One region of the Mesorhizobium sp. M3A.F.Ca.ET.175.01.1.1 genome, then DNA from elsewhere that is predicted to be linked to it. Evidence: predicted binding sites of a transcription regulator. Region 1 holds the regulator's gene; each other region holds the start of a gene.
What was found. Region 1 encodes LexA, which represses DNA repair genes until DNA is damaged. Its sites were predicted from a motif close to TGTTCNNNNTGTGTTCNG; they were not measured.
Positions count from the first base shown of each region.

Region 1 (3,851 bases):
GCGTAAGGCTGACCATCGACCTGGTCTCAACCGCGCACCCGAAGCTGCGCTATGCACCCGACCGCGTCCGACTTTCGGCACGGCGGATCCCGCCAGGCTTGACGGCTGGATCGCTGGTGACGGGTTATGCACGCCTATTATCGCCAACAGGCCCCGTTCGCCCCGACAGCTACGACTTTTCCTTCGACAGCTATTTTTCTGGTATCGGCGCCAGCGGGTTTTTCCTGGGCGATCCGAAGGTTGTGACGGCAACGGAGGCACCGTTCGGCGCACGCACCGCGTCCGCAATAGAAAACGCGCGCGAGACCATTGCCGATCACATCAGAAGCACCGTCGGCGGTCCCGAAGGCGAGATCGCGGCGGCGCTGATCGTTGGCGTTCGCGCCGGCATTCCAGAAGACATCAACGAGGCGATGCGAAGGACCGGCATCTACCACATCATCTCGATTTCGGGACTGCACATGGCGCTGGTCGCCGGCACGATCATGCTTTTGCTGCGCGGCGCCTTCGCGCTGCTTCCCGATTTCTCTTCCCGCCGGCCGGTCAAGAAATATGCTGCGGCGATCGCGCTGCTGTCGATTGCAGCCTATCTGGTCATTTCCGGCATCGTTGTGGCCGCCGAACGAAGCTTCATCATGCTGGCGGTGATGCTGGTTGCCGTTGTCTTCGACCGGGCGGCGCTGACCATGCGCAACCTGGCGATTTCGGCAATCGCGGTGATCGTGGTTTCGCCGCATGAAGTGGTCGGCCCAAGTTTTCAGATGTCGTTCGCCGCGACCGCCGCCCTTGTCGGCGCCTATGCCGGTTGGGCTGACTACCGCGCCGACAAAGTGAGAGCGCCACCGGCAAAGCGCTCGTTTCTCGGATACCTGTCCCGGAAGCTGGCGGTTGGCGTGGGCGGCGGCGCGATGACATCAATCATCGCCGGAAGCGCAACGGCGCTGTTTGCCATCTGGCATTTCCAGCGCGTATCGCCGCTCAGCCTGCTGGCCAATCTGGCAGTGATGCCGATCGTCTCGCTGGTTGTCATGCCGTTCGCGGTCTTCAGCGTGCTGATGATGCCGTTCGGCTTCGACGGGCCTTTCCTCTATGTGATGGGCAAAGGCCTGACGGCGATGGTCGCCATCTCGGGATGGTTTTCCGAACGTTCACCAGTGGATGCAGTGGGGTTGATCTCGATACAGTCTGTGCTGCTGGCGACGGTCGCGCTGGTCATCGCGACCATGGCGACCACCTGGCTCAGGCTCGGCGCCGTTCCCTTCGCGATTGCGGCCTTGTTGGCCATTCCGCATGTCCGTACCCCGGATGTGCTCATCTCCGAGGATGCGCATCTGGTTGCGATGCCGATCGGCGGCGGCGAACTCGCCATCAATCGAGCAAGCTCGAACGAGTTCATAACCGACAACTGGAAACGGGCGCTGCTGGCCGAAACGATCGTGCCGCCCGAGACATTCGCAAACGGGACGACGGACATCGCCGATCCTGTCGACCTGCCGCCGGGTTCGCCCTTCTATTGCACCGGCGACCTCTGCATCGGCCGGCATCCTTCCGGTGCGATCGTCGCGCTCGCAGAGAATCGCGACAGCGCCAAGCCGGCCTGCGGCTTCGCCGATCTCATCGTCATCAATGACGCCACGGCCTACAATCCTTGCCGGGATCCCCGAATCCTCGTCGTGACCAAGCGGCAATTGGCACGCGACGGAAGCGCTGCCGTCTTCTTCGACCCGCAATCGGCAACCGCGCGAGCCGAGATTCAGTATGCCGTCCACAGGCCCTATCGGCCCTGGCATGAGCAGCGAAAATACTCGCGCGAGGCAAGGGGGCTGCCGCCTTACAAGCGGCCCGAAAAGCCCGACGCCAAGCCACAAACCGCTCAGTAACGGCGGATCAGCCCGACGAGCCTGCCCTGAACCTTGACCCGGTCCGGCCCGAAGATGCGGGTCTCATAGGCCGGATTGGCGGCTTCCAGCGCAATCGAAGCGCCCTTGCGGCGGAAGCGCTTCAACGTCGCTTCCTCATCATCGACCAGCGCCACAACGATCTCACCGGGGCTCGCCGTATTGGCGTTGCGGATGATGACCGTATCGCCGTCGAAGATGCCGGCCTCGATCATCGAGTCGCCTTTGACTTCCAAGGCATAGTGCTCGCCGCCGGCGATCATGTCCGGCGGCACTGTGATCGAATGCGTCTGGTGCTGGATGGCGTCGATCGGCACACCGGCGGCGATACGGCCCATCACCGGAATGGACACCGCCGAAACAGCGTCATCGTCATTGCTGGGTGCGGGTGTGCGCGAGGGCGCCGCCGGCTTGATCTGCCGGCCGAGATTGCCTTGTCCGAGGCTTCCCTGGATGACGCTCGGCGAAAACTTCTTGGCGGCGTTGAGGCCGGGCGCGATCGAATCGGGCAGCCGCAGCACTTCGAGCGCGCGCGCCCGGTTCGGCAGCCGGCGTATGAAGCCGCGCTCTTCCAGCGCCGTGATCAGCCGATGGATGCCCGACTTCGAGGCAAGGTCGAGCGCCTCCTTCATCTCGTCGAAAGACGGCGGAATGCCGCTTTCCTTGAGCCGTTCATGGATGAACATCAGCAGTTCATGTTGTTTACGCGTCAGCATGGCGGCCCCCAACGGGTTCTGGAACCAGAATCGGAAAAACAAACCCAGAACAAACACTATCTGTTCCAGTTGTGTTCCGCAACCGTTTAAAGTTTAATGAATGTGTTGACGTTTTGTTCAGCGTAGCATCAGCACGCTGCATTCGGCGCCGGCTTCAGCTGCCGGCGCAAAAGGTTCGCGCACGATCAAGCCGTTGGCATCGGCCAGCATTCTCAGCATCGAGGAATCCTGGATGCCGAACGGAGTCGCAACCAACGCTCCGCGATCGTCGCGCACAACGGCACGCACATAGTCCTGCCTGACATCGTTGGCCCGCAATGCGGCGCCCAGCCGAGCCCTGCGAACGTCCTGGCTGAAGCTGCGGCCTGCGAGGCGCGCCAGAAGCGGCTTCACGAACAGCTGCGAGCAGACAAGGCTTGCGACCGGATTCCCAGGCAGGCCGATGCAGCGGGTATTGCCGAGGCGGCCGAACATCAATGGCTTGCCGGGCCGCATGGCGATTTTCCAGAAATCGAGCTGCATGCCTTCGCCGGTCAGCACGCCATGGATCAGATCGTGGTCGCCGACCGAGGCGCCGCCGAGCGTCACGATGACATCGGCGCCGGCCGCTACGGCCTTCCTGACCAGAGCTGCGATCGCTTCGTGCCGGTCCGCGGCGATGCCGAGGTCGAGCGCGCGTGCTCCAACCGATTGCGCCACGGCGGCGACACCATAGGCGTTGGACGAGATGATCTGGTCGGGTCCAAGTTCGCTGCCGGGCGGCTGCAATTCGTCGCCGGTGGCGATGATCGCGACCAGCGGCCGCCGGACGACATTGACATTTGCATGATTGGCAGATGCCGCGAGTGAAAGTGCTGCCGGATCGAGCAGGCGACCTTTCTCGAGCAGCATGTCGCCCTGGCCGAAGTCCAGTCCGCGGAGGCGGATATTGCGGCCCGCTTTGGTCGGTTCGGTCACCTCGATGCTGCCGCCACCGATGTCGCGCACGTTCTCCTGGATGACAATCGTGTCGGCGCCTTCGGGGACTGGTGCGCCCGTAAAGATCCGGACGGCCTCGCCCTGGCCGACTGACCCCGCGAAGCCGCGCCCGGCGGATGCCATGCCGATCACGGAGAGACGCGCCGGCACCGACGCCACATCCGCGGAGCGTGCGGCATAGCCGTCCATTGCGGAAGCATCGAAGGGCGGTTGGGTGCGCAGCGCCAGCACCGGCTCGGCCAGCACACGGCCTGCCGCA
Region 1 covers NZ_SRTP01000001.1:355,476-359,326, forward strand. Annotated here, with positions in the region: gene EN818_RS01775 (ComEC/Rec2 family competence protein) at 1-1,880, shown strand, start outside; gene lexA (transcriptional repressor LexA) at 1,874-2,614, opposite strand; gene glp (gephyrin-like molybdotransferase Glp) at 2,732-3,851, opposite strand, start outside.

Region 2 (3,851 bases), 180 kb from region 1:
GGCTCTTATCCGCGCCGCCCGCAAACGCAAACCGCCGGCACCAGGGCCGGCGGTTCGGAACACGGGATTACAGAACGCGATTACATAAGCACAGTTTAATACACCGGGATTGTGTCACCTACATGGCGCCGGCTTCGTCTCCGAAACCGTCGTCGCCACCTTCCGAGCCGCCATTCTCCAGGAATTTCTCGGCGATCAGCCCGGCATTTTGCCTCAGCGCGAGCTCGATCTCGCGCGCCGTGTCCGGATTGTCGCGCAGGAACAGTTTTGCGTTCTCGCGGCCCTGACCGAGACGCTGCGAATTGTAGGAGAACCAGGCGCCAGACTTCTCGACGACGCCAGCCTTGACGCCGAGATCGACGAGTTCGCCGGTCTTCGACACGCCCTCGCCATACATGATGTCGAACTCGACCACCTTGAAGGGCGGAGCCAGCTTGTTCTTGACCACCTTGACGCGGGTCTGGTTGCCGACGACCTCGTCGCGATCCTTGACCGAGCCGATGCGGCGGATGTCGAGGCGCACCGAGGCGTAGAATTTCAGCGCGTTGCCGCCCGTCGTCGTCTCCGGCGAACCGAACATGACGCCGATCTTCATGCGGATCTGGTTGATGAAGATGACCATGGTGTTGGAGCGCGAGATCGACGCGGTCAGCTTGCGCAGCGCCTGGCTCATCAGGCGGGCCTGAAGACCGGGAAGCGCATCGCCCATCTCGCCCTCGATTTCGGCGCGCGGCGTCAGCGCCGCGACCGAATCGACCACCAGCACGTCGATGGCGCCGGAACGCACCAGCGTGTCGCAGATCTCCAGCGCCTGCTCGCCCGTGTCGGGCTGCGAGATCAGGAGGTTTTCGAGATCGACGCCGAGCTTGCGGGCGTAGACGGGATCGAGCGCATGCTCGGCATCGACGAAGGCGCAGATGCCGCCCTTCTTCTGGGCTTCCGCAACCGTGTGCAGCGCCAGCGTCGTCTTGCCCGAGCTTTCCGGTCCGTAGATCTCGATGATGCGGCCGCGCGGCAGGCCGCCGACGCCGAGCGCGATGTCGAGGCCGAGCGAGCCGGTCGGCACGGTCTCGATCTCGACCACCTGCTCATTCTGGCCGAGCCGCATGATCGAGCCCTTGCCGAAAGCGCGCTCGATTTGCGACAGCGCCGCATCCAGAGCCTTTGATTTGTCCACTGCCTTATCCTCTACAAGCCGCAAAGTATTCTGAGCCATGATACATCACCCCTTGGTCGTCAATGAAGGCCGGACAATCCGTGATCCCTGCCGTTTTGTACCTTTTTTGTTCTCATTTGGCAAGGGGAGACAAATAGCTGAAAAACAATCAATATCTGGATTTGTTCTATCTTTGTCTCACTAAAGGTAGAGCGAACCAGGGCCATTGGTCAAAAGAGGCTTCCATATCCAGCGGCCCGAATCGCGCTCCCCGATTGCGGGGCGATGCGCCCAAACCTAGTGTGCGGACGCCAACAATCAACGAAGGCCATCTTAATCGCATGCCGACATCTCCAAGAATCCTGGCGCTGGGCGGCGCCCATATCGACCGGCGCGGCCAGGTCTCGGGCACTTACGTGCCCGCCGCCTCAAATCCCGGCATCATGCGCGAGGATGTCGGCGGCGGCGTTTTCAATGCGCTGCGCAGCGTGGTGAGGCGCGGCGTCTCGGCCTCGCTCATATCGGTGCGCGGCGGCGACGCGGCGGCGGAGACGGTGGCATCGGCGATCGCCGGAGCCGGCATCCTCGACCTCTCGGTGACATTCCTCGACCGCACAACGCCGAGCTACACGGCGCTGATCGACAGCGCGGGCGAGCTGATCGTCGGCTTTGCCGATATGGGCCTCTACGACCTCGCGTTTCCCAAGCAGCTCCGCCGCGCCAAGGTCCGCGAGGCGATCGCCGAGACGGACGCGATCCTGTGCGACGCAAACCTGCCGACGGCAGCACTCGAGCGTCTCGTGGCACTGACTGGCGACCGGCCGGTCTTTGCCATCGCCATCTCGCCGGCCAAGGTCGTGCGGCTGGAGCCGGTGCTCGGCAATTTGGCGCTTCTCTTCATGAACCGCCGCGAGGCCACGGCTCTCGCTCACGCCGAGCTGTCCGGGCATGACCTTGTCAAAGAGCTCAGGCGGACAGGGCTGAGAGCAGGTGTGGTAACGGCCGGCAGCGGCCCGGTTCTTGGCTTCGACCAGACGGGCGCCTTTGCCATCGACCCGCCGGCGCCGCGACGCATCGCCGATGTCACCGGCGCTGGCGATGCGCTTACCGGAGCCACGGTCGCCGCGATGTTGCGCGGCCTGCCCGTGCGGGCGGCCCTGCGGGAAGGTGTGGCTGCGGCAATGCTGGCCATCGAAAGCATGGACGCGGTGCCCTCCTTCACAGCGGCAAGCTTCGCCCAGGCGCTGGCCCTTGTGCCGGAGACGCGGGAAGTGGCATAGGGCCGCAAGCTCATTGTGCCGGAGCGTCTTGCTCCGGATCGGAGACAGACATGACGCCCGAAACAGCCCGCCCCTTCATCGACATTCACTCGCCAGTGGCCGAAGCGCTCGCCGCCGGGCGGCCTGTGGTGGCGCTGGAAAGCACCATCATCACGCATGGCATGCCCTACCCCGACAATGGCGCCATGGCAGCCAAGGTCGAGCAGATCATCGTGGACGGCGGCGCCGTTCCGGCGACGATCGCCGTGGTCAACGGCCGCATCAAGATCGGGCTGTCGGACGGCGAGCGTGAATCGCTCGCCATGACCGGCGGCGCCATGAAGCTCTCGCGCGCCGATATCGGCTTTGCCGTCGCCCAAGCGCGCACCGGCGGCACCACCGTGGCCGCCACGATGATCGCCGCTCACATGGCCGGCATAAGGGTGTTCGCCACCGGCGGCATCGGCGGCGTCCATAAGGGCGCGGAGAAGAGTTTTGATATTTCGGCCGATCTCGACGAACTGGCGCGCACGCCTGTTATCGTCGTCTCGGCCGGCGCCAAGGCGATCCTCGACATCGAAAAGACGTTGGAAGTGCTGGAAACGCGCGGCGTCCCGGTCATCGGCCATGGTTGCGAGATGATGCCGGCCTTTTGGTCGAGGCAATCGCCATTCCGTGCGCCTTTGACGCTTCACACAGCTGAAGACATCGCGCATTTCTACCGGACGCGCCAGGTCCTGGGCCTGGGCGGCGGCATCCTGGTCGCCAATCCGGTGCCGCAGAACGACGAAATCCCGGCGGCTGAGATGGACTTCTATATCCAGGCTGCCCAGAAGGCGGCCGAGGCGCTGAATGTCACCGGCAAGGCGGTGACGCCTTTCCTGCTGTCGAAGATCCTCGAACTGACCGGCGGCCGCAGCCTCAAGACCAACATCGCGCTGGTCGAGAACAATGCTCGGCTGGCGGCGGAGATTGCGAAGGCATTGTAGCCCTAGCCATTCGCCCGTCGCCCCGCCTCATAGGCGCGCCGCGCCCAGACGGCCATTTCATCGGGATCGTCGAAGGCGCTGTCGGGAGTGCTCCAATAGGGCATAGCCACCTCCTTGCCATGCCGCGAACCGGTATAGGTCCACCGGCTGCAGCCGGCGGCCTCGAAATCGGGGATGCTTTCTTCGTCTGCCTTGAGCATCAGCTCACCGCGAACGACGACCGCGACGATGACGCCGTCGCAATAGATGCCTTTGCCGCCGAACAGCTTTCGAATGCTGATCGGCCCCAGGCTTTCGAAAAGTTCCTCTATGCGTTCATTGTCCATGGGGCGATGATGTCACCTGCTTTCGGCCTTGTCATCGCCGCAGCCAAACCATGCTGACAGGTCGAGAGACGAGAAATTCTGGAGGATCCGCCATGCCTGTCCTGCTCAAAGGCTCCTGCCG
Region 2 covers NZ_SRTP01000001.1:172,499-176,349, reverse strand. Annotated here, with positions in the region: gene recA (recombinase RecA) at 119-1,216, opposite strand; gene EN818_RS00855 (carbohydrate kinase family protein) at 1,498-2,436, shown strand; gene EN818_RS00850 (pseudouridine-5'-phosphate glycosidase) at 2,487-3,404, shown strand; gene EN818_RS00845 (TfoX/Sxy family protein) at 3,407-3,730, opposite strand; gene EN818_RS00840 (GFA family protein) at 3,823-3,851, shown strand, end outside.
Region 2: the regulator LexA is predicted to act here: its motif matches at 1,274-1,291, upstream of recA (recombinase RecA).

Region 3 (3,851 bases), on a different contig from region 1:
GGCGACGACGCGGAAGAAGGCCAGCGCATCGCGGATTTCCAGGCGCTCGTAGAAGCGCGGGCCGCCGATGACGCGGTAGCTCAAGCCGAGCGTGATGAAGCGCTCTTCGAAGGCGCGCATCTGGAAGGACGCGCGGACCAGGATCGCCATGTCGTTGAGGTTGTGCCGATTGCCTTCTCTATCGGGGCGCTGATAGGCCTCGATGGTCTCGCCGATGGCACGCGCCTCTTCCTCCGAATCCCAGGCCGCATGGACATGGACCTTGTCGTCCTCGGGATCGTTGCGGTCGGTGAACAGCGTCTTGCCGAAGCGGCCCTCATTGTGGGCGATGAGGTGGGAGGCGGCGCCCAGTATGTGCGCGGTCGAGCGGTAGTTGCGCTCCAGCCGGATGATGGTGGCGCCAGGGAAATCCTTGTCGAAGCGCAGGATGTTGTCAACCTCGGCGCCGCGCCAGCCATAGATCGACTGGTCGTCGTCGCCGACGCAGCAGATATTTACGCTCACGGGCTGTTCCGCGCCTGCCGGCGCGGGCCCTCTGCGGGGGCCTCGCAACGGCTCGGACGCCCGGTCGGGCTTGCGGCCTTCGGCCGAAATATCCCACTCATCGCTGCGGGCTAACGGTTCCTCTTCGGGAACGGGTGGTCTGTAGTGACCGCCCTCTGTTCTATCGATAGTCGACTTCGTAGCGCCCGGTGTGCGGCCGCCCGGAGTCCCATTTCTCGAAGTTCCTGGCCTTTGCGCCAGCAGGCGCAGCCACATGTACTGCGCGGTGTTGGTGTCCTGGTACTCGTCGACCAGGATGTATTTGAACTTGCGGTGATAGTCCTTCAGCACGTCCGGATAGGCGCGGAAGATGCGGATCGGGTGATAGAGCAGATCGCCGAAGTCGCAGGAATTCAGCGTCTGCAGCCGTTCCTGATAGGCCCTGTAGAGCTGGCGGCCCTTGCCGTTGCCGAAGCTGCGTGCATCGCCTTCCGCAATCTCGTCGGGGCCGAGACCCTTGTTCTTCCAGTTGTCGATCATCTGGGCGAACTGCTTGGCCGGCCAGCGCTTGTCGTCCAGCCCTTCGGCCTGGATGATCTGCTTGATCAACCGCACCACGTCGTCGGTGTCGAGGATGGTGAAATCGGACTTCAGCCCGGCAAGCTCGGCATGGCGGCGCAGCAGCTTGACGCCGATCGAGTGGAAAGTGCCGAGCCAGGGCATGCCCTCGACATTCTCGTCGCCGATCAGCAGTCCAATGCGCTGCTTCATCTCGCGGGCGGCCTTGTTGGTGAAGGTGACGGCCAGAATTTCTGAGGGCCAGGCCTTTTTGGTGTTGAGAATGTGGGCGATGCGCGTGGTCAGGACGCGCGTCTTGCCGGTGCCGGCGCCGGCCAGCACCAGCACGGGACCTTCGGTGGTTTCGACCGCCAGCCGCTGCTCGGGATTGAGGCCGTTGAGATAGTCGGGCGCGCGATTCTGCGCGCTGCGGGCGGCCATGGCGCGCGCGGCAATGCCGGACGGGGCCGCGGGCCGCGCATTCGGTTCGTCGAAGAAGGGCATATCTTCCGAAAAGCCGGGCATCACCCCGAATGTAGTGATTCGGGAGCGAAAGGCTAGAAGTGTCTCCGTTTTGTTCTATTTCTCCTTGTCCCACGCCAGCTTGACAGCCGTAGCTTGCGAGAGAAAGCTGCCGGCTGGGCAGGGACGGCGCCGTTGCTGGCGTGCCGCCGCAGGCGCGCAAACAGTCGAAGGAGTATCATCTTGGCTGTCACCTTCACCTCCGTCGTCCTTCTCCTCATCGGCCTGGCGGTTGGCGGTGGCGGCATTTGGCTCGTGACGCTGGGCGGCAGCTGGTATTACCTGATCGCCGGGCTCGCCTTCGTGGTCACCGCCTGGCTCATTTTCCGGCGCAGCTCGGCAGGGCTGTGGCTCTACGCGGCGATCGTGCTCGCCACGCTTTGCTGGGCGGTGTGGGAAACCGGTTTCGACTGGTGGCAGCTCGGCCCGCGCGGCGGCGTCATCGTCCTCATCGCGCTGTGGCTGCTGACGCCTTGGGCAAGACGGGGCTTCACCGGTCCGGACGGACGCGCGCCGCTCATCCTGGCGGTGCTCGCATCGCTGGCGGTTGCCGGCTATTCGATGACCGCCGACCCCAAGGATATCGGCGGAACGCTCGGCACAGACAAGGTGACGCCGACGGCCAATCTCGGCGGCGATATGCCGGCGGGCGAATGGCACTTCTACGGGCGCACGCCGTTCGGCCAGCGCTATTCGCCGCTCGACCAGATCACGCCTGACAACGTCGCCAGGCTGCAGCCGGCCTGGACCTATCGCACCGGCGATGTGAAAGGTCCCGACGACATCGGCGAAACGACCTACCAGGTGACGCCGCTCAAGATCGGCGATGTGCTGTTCATCTGCACGCCGCACAATTTCGCCATCGCCGTCGATGCGGCGACCGGCAAGGAGAAATGGCGCTACGATCCGAAGATCAAGCTCGATCCCAACCGGCAGCACCAGACCTGCCGCGGCGTATCCTACTACGCCGACCCCAAGATCGCGGCGGGGCAGCCTTGCGCAAGCCGTATCTATCTGCCGACGTCCGATGCGCGGCTGATCGCGCTCGACGCGGCGAACGGCCAGGTGTGCCCGTCCTTCGCCGAAGGCGGCACGCTGAATCTGATGGCCAACATGCCCTATCCGAAGTCGGGCTACTACTATTCGACATCGGCGCCGCTGATTGTCGCCGGCAAGATCATCGTCGGCGGCGCGGTCAATGACAATTATTCGACGGAGGAGCCGTCGGGCGTCATCCGCGCCTATGACGCCGGCACCGGCGCTTTGCTGTGGAACTGGGATTCCGGCAACCCGGACCAGACGGCCCCGCTGCCGGCAGGGCAAGACTACACCAACAACTCGCCCAACATGTGGTCGACGCCGAGTGCCGACGAGAAGCTCGGCCTGCTCTACGTGCCGCTCGGCAACCAGACTCCCGACCAGCTCGGCATGGGCCGCAGCGCCAATGTCGAGAAATTCTCCTCCTCGATCACGGCGCTCGACCTCAACACAGGACAATTGCGCTGGGTGCGGCAGACCGTGCATCACGATTTGTGGGACATGGACGTTCCGGCGCAGCCGATACTGGTCGACATCACGACGCAGAGCGGCGAGGTGCCGGCACTGGTCGGGCCGACCAAGCAGGGCGACATCTATGTGCTCGACCGGCGCAGCGGCGAGCCGATCGTGCCGGTAAAGGAAGTGCCGGCGCCGGGCGGTGCGATCGAGGGCGACCACACCTCCCCGACGCAGCCTGCATCCGATCTCTCCTTCAACCCGAAGGCGCTGACAGGGGCCGACATGTGGGGCATCACCATGTTCGACCAGCTGGCGTGCCGGATCGAGCTCAAGAAATTGCGCTACGAGGGGCGCTACACGCCGCCCTCGCTGCAAGGCTCGCTGGTCTATCCCGGCAATTTCGGCGTCTTCAACTGGGGCGGTGTCGCGGTGGATCCGCTGCGGCAGGTGATGTTCGGCATGCCGACCTATCTCGCCTTCACCTCGAAGCTCATTCCGCGCGCGGAGGTCCCCCCGCCGGGCGACAACGCCAAGGGCAGCGAACAGGGGCTCAACCGCAACGAGGGTGCGCCTTACGCCGTGGTCATGGGGCCGTTCCTGTCGCCGCTCGGCATTCCGTGCCAGGCGCCGCCCTGGGGCTACGTCGCCGGCGTCGACCTGAGGACCGGAAACATCGCCTACAAGCATCGCAACGGCACCGTCTACGACATGACGCCGCTGCCACTGCCGTTCAAGGTCGGCGTGCCGGGCATTGGCGGACCTATGATCACCGCCGGCGGCGTCGCTTTCCT
Region 3 covers NZ_SRTP01000005.1:267,548-271,398, forward strand. Annotated here, with positions in the region: gene EN818_RS14950 (UvrD-helicase domain-containing protein) at 1-1,566, opposite strand, end outside; gene EN818_RS14955 (glucose/quinate/shikimate family membrane-bound PQQ-dependent dehydrogenase) at 1,747-3,851, shown strand, end outside.
Region 3: the regulator LexA is predicted to act here: its motif matches at 1,606-1,623, upstream of EN818_RS14950 (UvrD-helicase domain-containing protein).

Region 4 (3,851 bases), on a different contig from region 1:
GTGCCTGATGGATATCGTTTCGGTATGGACCTGGTGGGGCATCTATGACCGCAAGATGCTGGTCGAGATGATGCCGGGCGCCATCGTCGGTATCGGCCTCGGCTGGCTGACGGCGGCTCTGGTGACCGAGGAGATGGTGCGGCTGATCGTCGGCGCGGTGGCGCTGATTTTCGTGCTGCGCTGGCTCTATCTGCAATTGCGTCATGGTGCCGACCACGCGGCCGAGCCGAACCGCACGGCGGCCGCATTCTGGGGCACGGTTGCCGGCTTCACCAGCTTCGTCGCCCATGTCGGCGGCCCGCCCTTCCAGGTCTATGCACTGCCGATACGGCTCGACCCGAAGGTGCTTTCGGGAACGGCGACGATCTTCTTCGCCGCCACCAATGCGCTGAAGCTCGTTCCCTATTTCGCGCTCGGACAGTTCGACACCACCAACCTCACCGCTTCGGCGGTGCTGATGCCGCTGGCGCCGCTCGCCACGATCGCAGGCGCGTGGCTGGTGCGGCGCATGCGGCCGGAGGTGTTCTATCCGTTCACATACGCAACCGTCGCGGTGGTGGCGGTCAAGCTTTTGTGGGACGGTATCGCCGGCCTCATGTAAGGAGGAGGGCGGCCTGCCGCCGCCCTTGCCGTCAGGCAGCGCTCGGCACCATCTGACGGCCGCCGCCGACGGCGAGTGCCGCGCCCACTACCACGACCAGCGCCATGCCGGCGAGCATGCCGACATCATGCACAGTCGGCTTCAGGACCATGTCGGCGATGATCACCAGCATGACGGCATAGTCGAGGCGTGCCCAACTCATCATGCGCTGGCCGATGGCGAGAACCGCGGGCGTGACGCCGTCCTTGGCGATCATGGCGCCCATTCGCTCGCCGGTCGGCTTGAAGACGAGCATGCCAATCGAGAAGGTGGTGACGTAACCGGCGAGGCCGATGATGATCCACAGGTCGGAGAAGCCGACCCAGAAGCCGCACATGATAAGCCCGAAGATCAGGGTCAGCATCGACATCGGGGCGAAGTACTTGCCGCCGAGCTGACCGCTTGCGCGCATCGCCTGCAGCTTATCCTCGATGTTGCCGGCGCGCTGGGCAAGCACACCGAGCAGGAACAGGACGAATCCACCGCCGACCCACAGAATGGCCGAGACGACGTGGAGGAATTTGACGATCGAGTACCAGTCCATGCTTTGCTCCTGGAATGCATTTTTATGTCGCGGCGGCGCGAATTCGCGCCCGCCCCCTCAGAGAAGCGGGCCTTTAGCGTGCGGGCTGTATCGGAACGATGTCGCGCCGGCGGCCGGTATGTTTCGGCGCTGCGAATCGCGAGGGAAGGTCAGCCGCCGCCGAAAATCGGGATCGCGATGCAGCCTGTCCTGTTCCGGCACAGAAGAGCTCAATCGGTCAAAAAATCCGCCCGGCGTTAAGGCTTCGTTAAGCTTTACAGGTGTTTACTATGCACATCCAGTTTTGCTGGATTCTTACCGAGTGGTTGGAGCCACTTTGTTTGACGCCTCCCTGTTAAACTCCTGAGAGCCGCCTTATCCGCGGCTCTTTTTTTGTCCCCGGCAGGCCGGCCGGTGGCAGGGTTTGCGTTAACCGTTTGTTAAACATGCGCTTGCCTTCATGGGCGCCTAAGCGCATTTTCAAGCCTCAGTCGTTTAGGGTGCAGACGCGTCGGCAAGAATGCCGAATCGGCTTGCGGCAGTGCAGGGGCGTATCAATGACCGAGCCTTCGAAAGGCAGCGCGAAAACCATCAAGCTCGCGGAGCGCCGGGTCTTTTCCCAATCCTTCAAGCCGCTCTACCAGGAGGGTATGGGACTGGTCGAACAGGCCGCCGAATATCTCGACGGCAAGGGCAGAGCCGAGGCGAAGAAGCTGTCGCGCGCGGCGGCGACGCTCTATGCGGCCGAATCGATGCGGCTGACCACAAGGCTGATGCAGGTTGCGTCCTGGCTGCTTCTGCAGCGCGCGGCGAATTCCGGCGAGATGACGCGCGACCAGGTCGCCTCCGAGAAGTCAAAGGTGCGCCTCGACACGGCGTCCGCGCATGACGAAGCAGCCGGATGGAGCGAACTGCCGAAGGAGTTTCTGGAACTCGTGAGCCGGTCGCTGCGCCTGCAGGCGCTGGTGCGCCGCATGGACGAGGAAATCTATGGCTCGATCTACGACACGCCGGCCGTCAGCCGCCGCGCCAACCCGGTCTCCGACCAGATCAGCCTGCTGAACACGGCTTTCGCCCGCGGCTGATCCGGCTGCTTAGCCAAAATCCGAGCAGCCTGTTTCCCCCTTGAATCGTTTCTGGTTTGTTCACATTTCGCTGGCATCGCTTGCCGCCACGGGTAAAGTTGGCGCATGGGGGAAGCGATTCGCATCATCGGCATCGATCCGGGGCTGAGGCGCACCGGCTGGGGCATCGTCGAGAGCCTTGGCAATTCGCTGCGCTTCGTCGCTTCCGGTACCGTGCGCTCGGACGACAAGGCGCCGCTCGCAGCAAGACTCTGCCAATTGCATGACGGACTGGCCGAGGTGCTGCACCAAGCCATGCCGCACGAGGCAGCGGTCGAGCAGACCTTCGTCAACAAGGATGCGACCGCGACGCTGAAGCTCGGCCAGGCGCGCGGCATTGCCATGCTGGTGCCGGCGCGCGCCGGATTGGTCGTTGCCGAATACGCCCCCAACGCCGTCAAGAAGGCGGTGATCGGCGTCGGCCACGGCGAGAAGAAGCAGATCCACATGATGGTGAAGGTGCTGATGCCGAAGGCCATCTTCGACACGGACGATGCCGCCGATGCGCTGGCCATCGCCATCTGCCATGCGCATCATCGCCAGAGCGTCGCCTATCGGATGGCGGCTTTGGCATGAGAGGAATGCCATGATCGGCAAGCTGAAAGGCACGCTGGACGAGATCGACGAGGATTCTTGTCTCGTCGACGTGCATGGCGTCGGCTATGTCGCCTATTGCTCGGCGCGCACGCTGGCTTCCCTGCCGGGGCCCGGCGAGGCGGTGGTGCTGTTCATCGAGACCTATGTGCGCGAGGACATGATCCGGCTCTACGGCTTCCAGACAGCACTCGAGCGCGAATGGTTCCGCCTGCTGATGAACAATGTGCAGGGCGTCGGCGCCAAGGTGGCGCTGGCGGTGCTGTCGACATTGGCCCCGGCCGATCTCGCCAATGCGATCGCGCTGCGCGACATCGCCATGGTCAGCCGAGCGCCCGGCGTCGGCAAGAAAGTGGCCGAGCGCATCGTCACCGAGTTGAAGGCCAAGGCGCCCGCCTATGCGGGCGCTGCCACCGGCACGATCGGACTCAAGCAGGAGCTCGGCGCGGGCGTGGCGGCAGCACCGATCACCGACGCGGTCTCGGCGCTGGTCAATCTCGGCTATTCGCGCGACATCGCCGCCAATGCGGTGGCGGCGGCGCTGAAGGCGGCCGGCGAGGGTGCCGATGCCTCGAAGCTGATCCGCTTCGGATTGAAGGAACTGGCGCGGTGACGCGGCGCTTGTCCAGTTTGTTGGCGTATGCAAGGAAGGCGGCATGAACCTTTCGCCCCGCCTCATTGCTCCCGACAAGCGCGGCGAGGATGCCGACCAGACCTTGCGCCCGCAGTCGCTCGACGAGTTCGTCGGCCAAGCGGCGGTCAGGGCCAACCTCAAGGTTTTCGTCGACGCCGCCAAGAACCGCGGCGAGGCGCTCGACCATGTGCTGTTCGTCGGGCCGCCAGGCCTCGGCAAGACGACGCTGGCGCAGATCATGGCACGCGAGCTCGGGGTCAATTTCCGCTCGACCTCGGGGCCGGTCATCGCCAAGGCCGGCGACCTTGCAGCACTTCTCACCAATCTCGAGGACCG
Region 4 covers NZ_SRTP01000002.1:513,168-517,018, reverse strand. Annotated here, with positions in the region: gene EN818_RS07135 (sulfite exporter TauE/SafE family protein) at 1-601, shown strand, start outside; gene EN818_RS07130 (DUF2269 family protein) at 633-1,184, opposite strand; gene EN818_RS07125 (DUF1465 family protein) at 1,721-2,248, shown strand; gene ruvC (crossover junction endodeoxyribonuclease RuvC) at 2,354-2,863, shown strand; gene ruvA (Holliday junction branch migration protein RuvA) at 2,874-3,494, shown strand; gene ruvB (Holliday junction branch migration DNA helicase RuvB) at 3,538-3,851, shown strand, end outside.
Region 4: the regulator LexA is predicted to act here: its motif matches at 2,295-2,312, upstream of ruvC (crossover junction endodeoxyribonuclease RuvC).